Regions from separate parts of the Paenibacillus sp. FSL P4-0127 genome, predicted to be linked through region 1. Evidence: riboswitches for the same ligand, from Rfam matches in the RefSeq annotation. Region 1 holds a riboswitch; each other region holds the start of a gene.
The links. A riboswitch is a leader RNA that binds a small molecule or an ion and turns the genes downstream of it on or off. The one in region 1 is predicted to bind cyclic di-AMP.

Region 1 (3,889 bases):
TTGTCCGCCAGCCCCTCGAAGCCGGAGCCGTTGTTGGCGGCCGCCGATGTATATTCGTACAGCACCTGCGTGATGCCGTGGAAGCCGGGATTCGAAATCGCTCCCTTGCCGAGATCGGTCAGGAAGGCGATCGCCGCCGGCGCCAGGATTATGAACGGGTGCGCCAGAATCGCAATCGCGATCAGCTTCATCTCGCGCGGCTCGATCTTGCGGCCAAGGAACTCCGGCGTACGGCCGACCATCAGTCCGCAGATGAATACGGCGAGTATCGCGTACATCAGCATATTGACCAGCCCGACGCCTTTTCCGCCGAATACGACGTTCAGCATCATCTCCGCCAGCGGCACCAGCCCCCCAAGCGGGGTCAGCGTATCGTGCATATTGTTGACCGTGCCGGTCGTCGCCGCCGTCGTCACGGCAGTGAACAGCGCGGATTGCGCGATGCCGAAGCGTACCTCTTTCCCCTCCATGCTGCCCTGCGAAGCGTCGATGCCCAGCGCGTTTATCACCGGGTTGCCGCTCTTTTCCGCGGTATAGACAACGGTCAGGAACACCAGGAACAAAACCATCATCGCCGAAAAAATGACCCAACCCTGCTTGCGGCTCTTCGCAAATCTGCCGTACATGAAGGGCAGCGCCGCGGACAATGACCACATCGACAGGATCTCGATCACATTGGTCAGCGGGCTCGGATTCTCAAACGGATGCGCCGAGTTGGCGCCGAAAAAGCCGCCGCCGTTGGTGCCCAGATGCTTGATCGACTCCAGCGAAGCGACAGGCCCGATCGCAATCTGCTGCGTCGCCCCTTGCAAGGTCGTTACCGAGAGCGTAGACCCAAGCGTCTGCGGCACCTGCAGCGCGACCAGCACGAGCGTGACGATCAACGCCAGCGGAAAGAAAATCCGCGTATGCGCCTTGACGAAATCCTCAAAGAAGTTGCCCAAGCTTTTTCCCTTGCTCGTAACGCCCCGGACAAACGCGACCGCGACCGAAAGACCCGTAGCCGCCGACGTAAACATCATCATCATGATCACAGCCATTTGCGAGAAGTACGAAAGCCCCGTCTCGCCGCTGTAATGCTGCAGATTTGTGTTCGTAATAAAGCTGATCACCGTGTTCATCACCAGCGTCGGCTCCATATTGCCGATACCGTTCGGGTTCAACGGCAAGCCGCTCTGCACCCGCAGCAGCAAGTAACTTACCGCGGCGAGCACGAAGTTGGTTGCGATGAAGCTGATCGCGTACCGCTTCCAGCTCATGCCTGCGCGATGCTTCAGCCCGATGACCGCATAAATGGGTTTCTCGGCCCAACAGAATATTTTATCCGTGCGATTGGGCTCGTTAGAGAAAACGTGGTACAAATAATTACCGAGCGGTTTGGCGATCAGCATCAAAATACCGATCACAATTACGATTTGCAGTATATCCATGACTGTTCCTCCCACTATTAGAGGTTGTTCAAAAAGCCATCTTTCCTTTTTGAACTCGCACTATAAACAAAACTCGTTAAAACTTTTCCGGATGAAGCAACGCATAGATTAGATAGACCAGCAATCCACACGTAAAAATCAACACGATAGTCATTCGCGTTCGCCTCCCGTATCCTCCACCGTTTTACCGCACCAAACGACAAATCCAACTATAAGCGCTAAGGCAACGGTCAACGTTAGCACCATCCAAATATCCAGCATCACGACACTCCTCCAATGGTTAATCAGTCAGGCGGCTGAGCAGAAACCCAACTTCCCCGTTTTTTGTGTGTACCACGTAGGAAGCACCGAGTGTTTTATAAATCACATCGGGGTACCACGCGGTCGTCACGACAGTTACCGCTTTGCAGGGCCATCGGGCAATGAATTGCAAATACTGGCAACTCAGCGGCAAGCTGGTCTCAAAAATAAACACGCGCCCGATCGGAAATGCAGGTACCCCGCTCACTTTATTACGGGTGGTATTTACACGTAAAATCTCATCCACTCCGAGTTCCTTCAGCAACTTTTCTTCCCTTTTGTTATTGGTTAGGGCAGCTACCGGGACTTTTCGGTACAGCAGCAATTGAACGAAGTTTCTCCCCGCTTTATTTGAAGCGGCCACTAAAATACGACTCTTCTCCATACACTCCTCCCCCGGATCAAGAAAGAAGGCAACAAAAAAGAAGCCTTGGAAAAGAGGAACCTTTTCCGCGGCTTCTTGCAGTCATCCTGACCGGCCCGCGACAAAATGTTGCCTCTCCACACGCTTACGAGGTTAGCTGACGGATTCGGGCGTGAGAGTCGCCCTACACCCGGCATTTGAAAGTGCCGGGTGATTCACCCCATGAAGCCGGCTAACGGCTTCCGTTGGTTCCCCCGTTCCTTGTGTCTTTCAAGGATTCAGCGTTTAATGAAATCATCATTCAATAAATATTACAGTTAGCTGACGATTCAGGCGGTGAGAGTCGCCCTCGTCTTCGCCGAATGAGTCATGACCGATGATTCCGCTCCAACCGTTCCGATCGTTCTGCTCTCACACAAGCTTCGGCACGTTGGTTTCGTCGATCGGCATATCCATTTAGAATCGAATGGCCATTCAATTCATGGATCGTATCTTACTCCTTAGCTAAATGGTTGTAAAACGACGCAGCCGGCATATCCGTAAAAAAAAGAAACTTTAAGATGAAGTTAGCGCTCTCAAAATATTAGAGCTTCATTTTCCTCGCAAATACTCGTGATTATATGGCATTTCGTGGATTTTTACGGAATTTTTACGCCTATAAACGGTTTATTTTATTCCTTTTTTACATTACCCTGAACTATAGTAGTAACGGGAGCATAGACGGACAGGAGTGGTTTAATGGATAAGTTGAAATCGATGTGGATGCTATGGAAGCCTTATGCAAGCATCACTTTGCTCATCGCAATCATGACCGCCGCCATGCACCCGTTCGGACTAGCGTTTGATTCGGTCAATATAGCACTTCTCTATCTGCTGCCCGTGCTTTGGAGTTCCGTCGTCTGGGGCCTGCGCCCTGCTCTTTATGCAGCAATGATGGGGGTCCTGGCCTTTGATTTCTTTTTCGTTTCTCCAATTCTGAGTTTTACGATCGCGGACTTGCGCTATCTGATCTCGTTCGGCGTTTTTTTGGCGGTAGCCGCGTTAACGGCCAGCCTGGCGGTAAAGCTGAAACGGCAGTTGCTATACGCCAAGCAGAGGGAGGAGCATACCGCCGCGCTCTACGTGCTCAGCCGGCAAATGAGCGATATCGCGGACATTCACTCCCTGCTCAATAATGTTTCCCGGCAAGTTTCGCAAACCATCGGTACGGAAATTGCGATTTTTTTGCCGGATCAACGGAATAATTTAGTGCTAGCCCACTGCTCTTCGGTTCATAGCGATTGGGGACAGGGCGAAACGGAAAAAGTGATGGCGAAGCTGGCGTTTGATCATGGCGAAGCTGTCGGAAATGGAACCCGTACCTTAAGAGACTCTCCAGCCCATTACCTGCCGCTCAGAACCGAGGACCGCGTGCATGGGGTATTGGCGCTCAATCTGCAGGATCGGAAAAGCGGGCTCACCACCGAGCAACAGCGGATGCTGGACGCACTGGGCGGTCTGGCGGCCACCGCCATCGCCCGCATGAAGCTGGCGGAGGAAGCCAAAATCGCTCATTTGACGGCCGAATCGGAACGGCTTCGCACCGCGATTCTAGATTCTGTTTCTCATGAGTTGCGTACTCCGTTAGCGGCCATTATCGGCTCGGCGACCAGCCTTATTGAAGGCAATTCTCTTTTTTCTTCGGAGGATCGCATGGAATTGCTGCTTACCATTCGGGACGGTGCCCTCCGTATGAATCGGTTGGTCAAAAACCTGCTCAGCATGGTGCAATTGGAAAGCGGCATGCTGCGTCTTA
Region 2 (3,889 bases), 1.8 Mb from region 1:
TAAAAAGCGCCGAGCGTATTCATCGTCGACATCGGAGCCGCTTCTAACGGATAATAGCCTTTTTTTACCATCCATTGCCATACGTCATAAGCGTGGTGCGAGCACATGCAGAAGGCATGCTCCAGGAAGCTGCGGATGTCGGGATGGCTCATCTCCATGGCCGCCCAAGCGTACTCCCTGCCCGCCCGTTTCAAAGTCAGCAAATAAGCGGTGGCGATTTCCCGGTCGTTGAACTGCTGAATCGAGGTTCTCGGCGTGACCGGAACAGGCGACGCAGACGCCTCGGTAAAGGATTGCAGGACCGGCTGCAAATCCGGGATGGCCAGTTTCCCGCTGGCCCCTTCCGCCTTGCTTAAATACTCCACCTTCATGTTGTAGTCCTGAAAATGAAGCGGAAGATGTTTTTGCAGGATCGCCTTCAGTTCAGGGTCCTGCGCTTGGTTTAAGAAACACGCCATGTTCGTAATCGAGTTAACGCAGCTTAACGTTAGTTCATTCAAATCCTGTGCCTCGTGTGCGGCCAATTCCATGAGAACGTATCCTCCTTCGCTGTTTTTCGGTTGCTTGGTAAATCACTTTTAGAATGCGCCCCATCGTTTTCTATTATTGCCGGAAGCCGGAGTAAAATCGTCCCAGACAAGGACAAATACCCATAAGGTTCCGCTGCGCATATAATGAATCAATTCTAACTATGGAGTGTGAGATCGTGAATAACGAATGGAAACAGGAGCATCTGGCCTGGCATGAAACACTGGAGCTGCATGAGCTAGTCGCCTTTCAATCCGCCAATTTGGCGGCGTTCAAAAAGAAACTGCCGATGGTGATGGACCCGGAGTTAAAAGCGCTTTATGCAGAAACGATCAAAACCTTGGAGCACAATATCCGCGAACTGCTTAAATTTTATCCGCTGGCGCCTGGTATGGCCCGCAACGTTTCGCCCGATATGACCGGATTTGACGCGGCCAGCCTGCTTGGCTTCGCCAAAGCCTCCGTACGCAATTACGCGGCCTCCATTACGGAGACGGCTACTCCTCAATTAAAGGAAACATTCCAAAAACAATTGCTTGGCGCCATCGCCCTTCATACCAAAATATTTAACTTCATGCACCGACACGGCTACTATCCGGCGTACAATTTGGAAGAACTGCTGGCCCACGACGTGCAAATGGCCAATCAAGCGCTAAACATGTAGCTTGCGAAAAAACCCCGGAATTCCGGGGTTTTTCTGGCGGTGCGTCATTTCTTTTGTTCCTTTTCTTCAGGTTCATCGTATTTATTGATATGCCCGGTAATGGCTTCGACCGCTTCATTCACATTCGTGGTGGCCGGCACGGCCTTAACCTCGTCTTCGGTCTTATCGACAAAATTTTGATGATCCGCGCGTACGGCTTCAATTTTATTGCTCACCTAAAGGTCACTCCTTTCCCGGAAGGTTGGGGTTTGAATTTACTATGCGATATTTTGCGCTTCTTTATGTATAAAGCCGTCCCAACGCAAAGCCATTTTGCCGGGACGGCTTTTTTTCTTAAAATTCCGTGCGGGCCGCCATGTATTCGGGTCTCGGCTTCTTCCCGAAATAAGGCTCCGCCAGTTTGTTTGCTACGCTGTTATAGACCATAAAAATATTGCTGCGCGGGTACGGCGTAATGTTGCTGTTGGAGCCGTGCATCAAATTGCAGTCGAACAGCAGTACGGAGCCTGCCTTGCCGACCGGCGTTTCAATGCCGCAGCGCTTCGCCAGCTCGGTTAAGCTCGCCTGATCGGGCGCGATGAATTCCTTGGAGCAATCATCAGGCGCCTGGCCGACGCACGACACGAAGATTTGATGGGAACCGGGCATGACCATAAGCGGTCCGTTAAACGGATAATTGTCTTCCAGTGCGATCAAGCAGCTGAGCGCCCGCATCCGGGGCATCCCGTCCTCCACATGCCAGGTCTCAAAGTCCGAATGCCAGTAGAACTCTTTGCCGGTAAATGCCGGCTTGTAATTGATCCGCGACTGATGGATGTAGCTTGGTCCCCCCAAAACATGCTCGACGATCGCGAGCAGTCTCGGATGCCGGGACAACTCCTGAAAAACCGGGTGGGTCCGATGAATCGCAAAGATCGAATGCACTTCTTCCCCGCCGGGCTGGCGGATAATTTCATCGGATGAAAGGTTCCGGGATGCTTCCCGCAAGCGCTGCGCCTTCTCCTGATAGCCCTTTAATTCCGCTCCGCCAAAAAAGTTCTCCAGGAACAGATAACCGTTTTTGGCGTAAAAATCCGAATGCTCTTTGCTGATTCCGCTTTCCGCGTTCCACTCGCCATATACGATGGGATCCTGCCGCGGAAGCCATCTCGGCTCAGCATAAACCCGGGAAGGGTAAGCATCCGTCTTTGGATCAAAAATTACGGACGTTTCCAATTGATTCATTCCTCCTCATCCCCTCATAAGAAATATTTGTCCAAACCAAAAAGGACCGCCGCTTGGAGAAGACAAAGCTTACCCAGCAGGGTCCTTAAAACGGACAAAGGCCCTTATAAAAGGGCCTAATAAAATCTCTTAATGTCGCAATATAGACCCATCCACTGCTGACGAGGTTAGCTGACGGGCTCGGGTAAGATGGTACCCTACAATCATTGCTGAATGATTCGCCCCAAAAAAATGGTTCCCCCGTTTCCCGGCTCCTTAAGCCGGAAACTAAGCGTGAGTCTATAGTAAAGGCAATTCGCGTTCATGTCAACCCATGTTCTGTAACATTTTCGATTTCGCCATATACTCGCTGCCGCATTCGTTACCGCAGCCGGCTTTCCGCTTCAGCCAAATCGGCCTGATCCTCCTGCAAATCTTCCTTGGCGCGTTCCAGCGGTTCCGGGTTCATGCGCCCATCCGCCTGGGAAATGGCGTTCTCCGCTTTGTGAATGGCGTTATAGGCATTTTCCACCGTTTCTTCGCTCGGATGGGACTGTGCTTGCGTTACGGCCCGGTGCGCTTTTTTGACGGACTGCTGGGCGGATGAGATCGGGTTTTGCGATTGCATGCTGGAATAAGGATTTGCCATGTTTTAGCCTCCTCCAAAAAGATGATAAGATGCAGGTCCTTACTAATTTGAGGAAAAGGCCCGGACAATATGCGTTCGAACTTTTGCCAATCCCACACTCCTGCCGCTTAGGCCGCAGCGGAAACCAACTTTAAAGCAGATAGAGCATGGATTTAACAGCGATGGAACCCGGAGCTGGAAAAAGGAAGAGGGGAAATCGGCACGAAATCACTGGCGTTGAATTAACTTTTGCTCAAGCTTTCCCGTGAAAGCTATCCGAAATCTAAACGGTTGTAGCAGCGGCTATTTGCCGAAAAAAGACCTTATCTAAATTCTAACGGTTGCGAGCGCCGTTATTTGCCTGAATCTAAGGCAAAAATTACCGGATTTCAGCGAAATAAGCACCATGGCAACCGTTACAATTTGAAATCAATGGTATTGGAACAAATAGCGCTTGTGGCAACCGTTAGAGCATTGGTGTGCTCAGAAAATGTATCTTGCCAGACTTAAATGCAACGCTAGCGGCACGAAATGCAAAAGGGCATGCGATTTTCGTCGAAAATCCCCGAAACAGGCGGTTCAACTGCAAATATGCAGTTCATTTCTTATGATAAGCTACCTTTTTATCCTATAGCTGCAAATGAGATGTATTTTTGCACTTCAACCGCCCAAAAGCAGAAATTTGCAGAAATTCAAATGGGGCTTTTGCATTTGATCTCATCGAGCCGTCCTTCTTACCATGTAACGAATTCATGAAGTCGTCGGTGATTTTCCCCAATTACATCAAGGCCTTCTTGCCCTAGTTCGGAGTCCTCTTTTTTAAATGGAGCTTTTCACCTTCAAGGCTGCGCGCTCCTCCCGCTCCC
Region 3 (3,889 bases), 1.7 Mb from region 1:
CCGGCGAGTTCTCCGTTCTCGTCCAGCACGGACACGTATTGCTCCGCTCTGATCGCCGGGTTGCCGAATTCGACATCGAGCGCTTTCATTTGTTCCCAAGGAAGCCAGCTGTAAACATCATAGGGAGAATCGTACCGCCAGGTGCAGATTTCTGCGCCGTGGCTCTCTTCCATGGGAACGATGCGAAACTGAACAATCGGTTTATCCATTGGGATCCTCCTTTAAAAACGGCATTCCTATTACCCTCACTCTAACGGGATTTACTTGACTTGTAAAGGTTCTGCCGTCTCTCGGACACCTGTGGATTTATGGAAATCAACAAAAAATCGGTAACCTTTTGGCGTGTCGCTTCGTTATATAGATAGGGATGAAAAAAACCGCAAGCCAATTCCGAAGATAAGCTTACGGCTGACAGGTCATGCGGAGCGAAATTAAGCGCCGGCGGAGGTTCAGGATTCCGCGGCGTATACGGAATAACCGTATTTGCTGAGCACCCGCTTCGCGCCAACGAAGCGGTTCTGGTAATAACTGCTGCTCAATTTGTCGATCCGGATTCCTTTGGATGAAGAGGCATGGGCAAATTCTCCGTCGCCAACGTAGACGCCCACATGCGATACTTTTCCGCCACCCAGGGTGTTAAAGAAGACAAGATCGCCGGCTTGCAGCTTGCTTTTTGATACCGGAGTTCCTACCTTGTATTGGGCCGTGGATACGCGAGGAAGCGTAACGCCCATTTGTTCGAACACATACCGCGTAAACCCGGAGCAATCAAATCCGGCCGTACTGGTGCCGCCGTATTTGTAAGGCGTGCCGTACACGGAATTGACGATGTTGGAGAGCGACGTTTCCTGCTCGTCCGCAAAGGCGCTTCCCGTTCCCAGACTGAAACATAGAGCCAAACTCGTTACCGCTGCTGCTAAAGTCTTTCTCAAGATGTCTAACTCCTTCCAAGGCCTGCGAGGTTAGCTTAAGGATTCGGTTGAAGGCTCCCTATGATCCCTTTGAAGCGGGATCAATTCACCCTGACTGATGTGGTTCCCCCGTTTCCCGGGTGCGGGGAATTCGGCAGTTTCATGTAGTATGCACCCAAAAACGACGTCACAACAAAAATTACAAAGTTGTTACTATTTCTGTTGGTCATTTTACCAAAGTGGGCCAACATTGGCAAGTTTCCCGGCAAAAAGGATGCTTTTGGCCTGTGTGAGGAGCGGAGTGATCTGGGTATTGATTCCTAAGGGGGATCATCCGTAGACAGGAAAAACCCGCAGGAGACGTGGTATCCCAATCATCCCTGCGGGTTTGTCGAATTCGTTATGGATTGCGACTACTGTTCGGCTGTCACAGCTTCAAATTTCTCGGAGCTCATAATGCGCTTAGCTCCAACATACCGCTTCTCGTAGTAACTTTCGCTCAGTTTGCTGATGACAACTCCTTTGGAAGAAGAGGCATGCGCAAATTTGCCGTCGCCGACATAAATACCAACATGAGATATGCCATCGCCGGAAGTGTTGAAGAACACCAGATCGCCTGCGATTAATTCATCCTTGGAAACGCTTGTTCCCATCTCAAATTGGGAGCCCGATTGATGAGGAAGATCGATGCCGAGCTTGTTAAATACATACATCGTAAATCCGGAGCAATCAAAACCGGACGTTGTTGTTCCGCCTGCGGAGTAAGGAGATCCGAGGCCTTCTTCAATGGCGCTGTCCAGTTTGGAATCCGCGAAAACGCTGCCGGTTCCGATCGTGAAAAGCAATGCAAAACTTACTGCTGTTACGGTCAAACGCTTTTTCAAGAATTATGCTCCTTCCAATGCCTACGAGGTTAGCTTAAGGATTCGGTTGAAGGTTCCCTATGATCCCTCGCTTACGAGATCAATTCACCCAAAGTGGTTCCCCCGTTTCCCCGGCGCAGGGAATTCGGCTTTGATTTCTCACCTGATAAGACTTATTCGACGTAACTTGCTATTTTCCTGCCAAAGATGACAAAAATAATTACAAAACTGTTACTGAAATTGTGTTGCTGTTATTTTAACAAAGACAGGGATCATTTGGCAATGGTTAATTCGCGAGACTAAGAGGGGAAAACCTGACACAAGGCCTTCGCAAAGTCGCGGAGGCCTTGTGCCGTAAAGGTTTCAGAGAGATGAAAAAATTTTAACTTTTCTCGGTTTTTGTCTGCCAGAGGCGATATTGCGAGGTGACCTGCCAAATTTTAAAAGCGCTGCGACAGAGAGGATAGGTTTGCTGGAGGATCAGCGCCAGCATTCCGGTCCAGATCCAGGAGACCGTTCCGAACAGCAGGAACACGCCCAGCCCGAATGCGCCCAGTATGCAGGAGATCCCGATGCCCTGAAGAAGGTGCCGGAAGCAGACGAGGAGGGAACCCCAGACGCTTGATTTGAACAAGTACCCAAATTGTACGTAGAGAATGCATTGTCTCACCAGCCAGCCGTATACGAACCAGCCCAGGATGTAGATGAGACCCTTCAGCAGCGGGGCCATCTGTCCTCCGGCCCCCAGCAGATGCGGCCATAAAACAAGGAGCTTGGGAATAACCCAGAAGGCCGGGATAATGATTAAAATAAGTTCAATGGCATAAAACAGGACAACCGGCTTCCAGAATTCTTTCATTCCGCGGAACAACGGCAGTCCGTGTCCACGGCTCTCGGAGGGGACAAGCCCGTATAGAATTCCCGCTTGAATAAGAGGCGTGAGCAGGAGGCGTAGGACCGCCATGCCGATCAGCAATCCTAAATAGAGGCGGACGTCCGGATTGCTCCCCAAATGGATACGCCCTTCCAGCAGGAACAGAATTCGGCTGAGTTGCGTGGGCGGCGGATCCGGATGCCTTTGCAGTAGCGCGGTAACGGCGGTATCGACCAGGCGGTACAAAAACAATCCCCACAGCAGTTGATACAGGAACAAAATGATGACGGAGGGAAACTGGCTTTTCAGCAGGCTCCACCCCTGACGCACATAAGTCATATTTTCACCTCTTAAAAGTTTTGCGAGCGTTGCTTTACTCGATATGCTTCGAGCAAAACTACTTCAGAAGCATAAGCTGAGTTCTGCCGGCGTTTACCATATAAGTGTTCCGAGCAGGGCTTCCAGCAGCTTGGTCACGCTCATATTGGAGCGCGAAAGAAGGGGCTCGGGTACTTCCGTCTTCAAATAATTGTTGATGTGTTTGTTTTCGACCACCAGCGAATAGTCGGGATCGATTTGCACCCAAGCAAGCGGTTCCTTGTATTGCAGTTTAAGCTCGACGCGGCTGTCCTCGCCTCTCCATTGTTTTCGCACCGTATGGCCGTCCTTGAACGTGAACTGCAAGGGTACCTTCGGATAGGTCGCCCCTCTGCGGGAGATGACGACGGTGGATTCGTAAACGGCGGTCCCGTCCTGGAGGAGCGGATTCACCGTGATTTTGTCGACGGAGAAGTCGGCCATTTTGCCATCGTATACATACTGCGAAAAATAGTTTTTCCAGCTGCGCCCGGTGACCTGTTCGACCACCCGCTGGAAATCGGCCGTCGTTGGATGTTTAAAGCGGTACTTGTGGGCGTATACCGTTAAAATGCGCTTCATCGTTTTGCTTCCCACCTGGCGTTCAATATCGAGCAAAATAAGCTTGCCGCGGTAATAGACATTTTTGGTATAGCCGTCGCTGGATCCGTACTTCCAGGCGTTCTGGGTCAGCGGAGCCGGTGAGGAAATCAGGGCGGCCTGGATCGGGAGCGCCGGGGTGATGCCGAACTCCTGCTCCATTAATTTGTCCTCCGCATAGGAAGCGAAGCCTTCATCCAGCCAAGCCTCTTCAAATTCATTGCTAGCGATCATGCCGTAAAAAAACTGGTGCGCGATTTCATGAATGACCGTCCGCTCCAGCT
Region 4 (3,889 bases), 1.6 Mb from region 1:
CACGTAATACGGCAGATTGGCGACGACGCTAACGCCGCTGACGCCGGAAAATTCGGCGGCAAACAGCGCCTTAAGGTCCAGCTTCAGCACGTCGCCGTGAATGACGCGAACGTGCGGATACGGCTCCAGCACCTCCTGCAGGATCGGCAGCAGGCGCTGGTCGATTTCCACGGCCGCGACCTTGCCCGCTTCCTGCGCCAGCTTCTCTGTCAGCGCGCCGATCCCCGGACCGATTTCGAGCGCCCCTTTAGTGGCGTCGAGACCGGCGGCGGCGACGATTTTGCCAAGGATGTTCTGATCGATCAAAAAGTTCTGTCCCAAGCTTTTCTTAAACGAAAATCCGTACCGCTGTATGATCTCCTTCGTCCGCCGCGGCGTGGACACGTCTTCCCTTATGCTCATGGCCTCTGTACCCCTTCATTCTCCAACTTGGCGAGCGCATCCGCAAACTCCTCGCGGCTGATCCGGAACACCGTCAAACGCTTGTACAGCTGTTTGCCGTTGCAGTATCCGATCCCGAGCAGTTCCCCCAGCACCTTGCGCCGGGCCGCCGCCTCCGGATGCACGATCAGCCCCGCCGTCATCAAGTCTTCCCAATCGATCTGGCCCTCTACTCCCGGCGCCTCGCTGCGCACGCGCGACAAAGCCTCGCGGATCGCTTCCGGGGAGGCGTTTTCGATCCCGATATCGCCCCGCTTCGTCGCATCCGCTTCCCGCAGAAACGCATGCTTGCAGCCGGGCACCCGGTTGGCGATGATCTTACGGATCCGTTCCCCGGCATGGTCGGGATCGGTAAAAATGATTACTCCGCGCCGCTCCTGCGCCAGGGCGATTTTCCGCAGCGTCGTCTCATTGATCGCGGAGCCGCCAGTTTCGATCGTATCCGCCTCCACGGCCCGCTTGACAGCCACGGTGTCATCCCGGCCCTCCACCACAATGACCTCTTTGATCATGTGTCTTCTTCCCTTCCGTTTACAACAAAAAGAAGAGGAACGTATCCTCTTCTTATCCAAGTGTCTTATTCATCATCATAATAGAGGTTGTTCAAAAAGTCATCTTTTTATCACGAAGAAGGCCTTTTGAACACGCTCAAAGTATCTCGTTCCCCGGATAAAGCGATAGCGGGGCCAATTAATTCAATTCCGGTTTTGTCGGACCGATCACGTAAACCGTGCGGCCCTTCTTGCGGCCAAAATTATTAGCCGCCTTTAAGCTGTCGTAATACACGTCGATCTTGTGGCCCTCAATCGCTCCGCCGGTATCCTCCGCTTTCCGGAAGCCGATGCCTTCGATATAGACCCACCAGCCCAGCGGCACAACATCATTGTCCACGGCGATCGTTCGCCCCTCGGTAACGCGGGTGCCGGAGGCCGTGCGCGTTCCAATACCGTCCTCCTCGGAGGAATAAGCGGTGAGCGTGACGTTTTTAAGTATTTTTTTATATTTGAATGAGACTCCGCCTTTTGTTGTCAATCCGCTGACGCTGACCCCGTCCGAGCTGCGGGTCATGCTGGCGGACAACACCGCGGTCGGCTGCTTGGTGCCGACGGCAATGACCTTCGGCTGCGCGGTTTTGGATACCTCTTTGCCGAGCCATCGCTTCGTCACGAATTTGCCGTCCTCGTAAGTTTTCTCCACGGTGTGGACAACCAACCCTTTTCTGCCTTGCTGAACGACCTTGGTTTCACCTTTCGGCAAACTTTCATCGGCCGTTTTGACAACGGTAAACGGTACGGCTTCTTCTTGCTTGACGGTGTGTTTATTAACGCGAACAATTTTGATGTTCATGTTAGTGGAAATTTTGCTGTCCAAAGCGGGCGTTACTTTATCGTCCTGCTTCAGGGTGACGCCCAGTTCGGAAATGGCGCCTCTTACGGTGTTTTTTGTCGTAAAGTCAACTTTGGCCGTTCCATCCACGATGACTTTCACCGGAACCGCCCGTTCGATCACGATCCGGTCTCCGTCCGAAAGCAGGCTCTCGAGCGGACGCGATACGGTGTCTTGCGGCGCAAGCTTAACGGATTGTTCCTCCAGCAGGTGCGCCACCTTCGATTCCGTCGTTTCCACCGACCGAACCTTTCCATCGATGACCAGAGATACTTGTTTACGCTCCTGACCAAACGCCCCAATCAGGATGATGATGATTACTGCGATGCTCAGTACGCCGACAAGCGTAATCTGACGAAAATTCTCATGCTTCCATCGCAATGCGTAAGACATGCTGGATGAGCGTGATTCATGGGTCTCCCCGTTTCGGAAAATGCCCATTTCTTCCGTCCTCCTTCATAGTCCCGCCGTAAGGTCGATGCATGATACGGTTGACGCGACTACAGTTCTTGTTTACGAAACGCGCTTTAGAGGTTGTTCAAAAGTCATCTTTTGATCACGAAGCAGACCACCCTGACTTTTGAACTCAAATATAAACAAAGCCGCGCATTTCGCACCCTGCCCCAGTCTTTATCGGCATTTGTCACCTCCTGTTTATCAACAGTATGACGACCCTATTACTTTTATTCAAAACAAAAGAAGCCCAAAGAAAGAGTTAGAGGAACTCCCTTCGTGGCTTCCTGATTGTCTAGGTGTAATAGGCTGCACGAGTTACCTCTCTTGGTACGCTTACGAGGTTAGCTGTCGGGTTCGGACGAAAGAGAGCCGCCCTTTCTCAGTTCGTTCGCTCATGGCGCAACGACCTCGAATTCACCCCTAAGACCCTGAAAAGGAATCATTTGCAAACCTGGCCGGCATCAGCCGATCCATGTTTGCGCCGGTTCCCCCGTTCTCCATGCGGAGACTCAGCGAGACTGGTTCACGGAACCAAGTTATCGAACGGCTCGTCAAGCTGAAAAATGAGCCGCAGCGATTACTGAAAAAATTCTATCCTGTTTGGATGCATGTTGTAAAGAACCAATCAACCACGTTTTTTTAAAAAAATGGTTAAAAAAATGTAATAAACATGCTGTTTTGAGTTAAAAAGCATTAATCTTTCGTTTATCCTCATTTTTTCAGCGGTTTTTCTCCGTTATGCTTGGTATTCCAAATCGTTCCAGTGCATTTCGGGTGGTAATTTCGGCGATTTCCTCAAAAGAGACCCCCTTCAGCTCGGCCGCCATTTCGGCTACCAAACGCACGTGGGCCGACTCGTTCCGCTTCCCACGAAATGGATGGGGAGTTAAATAAGGGGAATCGGTTTCGATCAGCAAACGGTCCAGCGGCGTTTTGGCCAGGACCTCTTTGGGCTGCTTTGCATTTTTGAACGTAATCGGCCCGCCAAACGATAAATGAAATCCCAGATTTAGACACAATTTAGCAATTTCCCAGCTGCCGGAGAAGGAGTGCATCACCCCTCCGACTTCATTCGCCTTTTCCTCGCGCAAAATCCGCACGACATCCTCATGTGCGTCGCGGTTATGAATGGAGATCGGCATCCCCAGACTGCGGGCCAACCCGATCTGCTTACGGAACACCTCGTGCTGCACGTCTTTGGGCGACGTGTCCCAATAATAATCAAGGCCGATTTCGCCGATAGCCACCACTTTTTCGTGCTTGCAAAGCTCGGCGACCCAATCCAAATCGCCTTCCTTCATCGTGATCGCATCCTGCGGGTGCCAGCCGACGGCGGCGTAAATGAAATCATACGTTTCCGCCAGCTTCATCGTCGACGGAATCGTTTCGCGGTTAAAGCCGATGTTGATCATGCGCGTAACCCCCTGCTCTATCGCGCGCTGAATCACTTCCTCCCGATCCTCGTCGAACTGCGGGGCGTCCAAATGCGTATGTGTGTCGAATAACATGGTCGTATCGTTCCTCCTAACGTGCTTGTTCGAATATTTGGGCGATGTCCGGCGGCAATTGATCCCGCACTGCGTGTAATTTATTATCCGGATAATAC

Region 2: it holds a riboswitch for cyclic di-AMP, as region 1 does, so the genes downstream of both, NYE74_RS18660 (phytanoyl-CoA dioxygenase family protein) here and NYE74_RS10345 (hypothetical protein) in region 1, are expected to answer to the same signal.
Region 3: it holds a riboswitch for cyclic di-AMP, as region 1 does, so the genes downstream of both, NYE74_RS02600 (C40 family peptidase) here and NYE74_RS10345 (hypothetical protein) in region 1, are expected to answer to the same signal.
Region 4: it holds a riboswitch for cyclic di-AMP, as region 1 does, so the genes downstream of both, NYE74_RS03030 (3D domain-containing protein) here and NYE74_RS10345 (hypothetical protein) in region 1, are expected to answer to the same signal.

What each region holds. Positions count from the first base shown of each region.
Region 1 is NZ_JBBOWY010000001.1:2,324,871-2,328,759, reverse strand. Features, by position in the region: gene kdpA (potassium-transporting ATPase subunit KdpA) at 1-1,430, opposite strand, end outside; gene kdpF (K(+)-transporting ATPase subunit F) at 1,507-1,584, opposite strand; gene NYE74_RS10345 (hypothetical protein) at 1,711-2,115, opposite strand; cyclic di-AMP (ydaO/yuaA leader) riboswitch at 2,223-2,388, opposite strand; gene NYE74_RS10340 (ATP-binding protein) at 2,833-3,889, shown strand, end outside.
Region 2 is NZ_JBBOWY010000001.1:4,138,247-4,142,135, reverse strand. Features, by position in the region: gene NYE74_RS18675 (spore coat protein) at 1-530, opposite strand, end outside; gene NYE74_RS18670 (spore coat protein) at 707-1,192, shown strand; gene NYE74_RS18665 (hypothetical protein) at 1,237-1,407, opposite strand; gene NYE74_RS18660 (phytanoyl-CoA dioxygenase family protein) at 1,526-2,416, opposite strand; cyclic di-AMP (ydaO/yuaA leader) riboswitch at 2,558-2,700, opposite strand; gene NYE74_RS18655 (hypothetical protein) at 2,778-3,044, opposite strand; gene NYE74_RS18650 (acyl-CoA synthetase) at 3,843-3,889, opposite strand, start outside.
Region 3 is NZ_JBBOWY010000001.1:609,243-613,131, reverse strand. Features, by position in the region: gene NYE74_RS02610 (GNAT family N-acetyltransferase) at 1-209, opposite strand, end outside; gene NYE74_RS02605 (C40 family peptidase) at 450-932, opposite strand; cyclic di-AMP (ydaO/yuaA leader) riboswitch at 937-1,078, opposite strand; gene NYE74_RS02600 (C40 family peptidase) at 1,325-1,795, opposite strand; cyclic di-AMP (ydaO/yuaA leader) riboswitch at 1,799-1,935, opposite strand; gene NYE74_RS02595 (hypothetical protein) at 2,157-2,987, opposite strand; gene NYE74_RS02590 (M1 family metallopeptidase) at 3,081-3,889, opposite strand, start outside.
Region 4 is NZ_JBBOWY010000001.1:706,799-710,687, forward strand. Features, by position in the region: gene rsmA (16S rRNA (adenine(1518)-N(6)/adenine(1519)-N(6))-dimethyltransferase RsmA) at 1-402, opposite strand, end outside; gene rnmV (ribonuclease M5) at 399-953, opposite strand; gene NYE74_RS03030 (3D domain-containing protein) at 1,132-2,268, opposite strand; cyclic di-AMP (ydaO/yuaA leader) riboswitch at 2,598-2,808, opposite strand; gene NYE74_RS03035 (TatD family hydrolase) at 3,003-3,791, opposite strand; gene NYE74_RS03040 (HD domain-containing protein) at 3,808-3,889, opposite strand, start outside.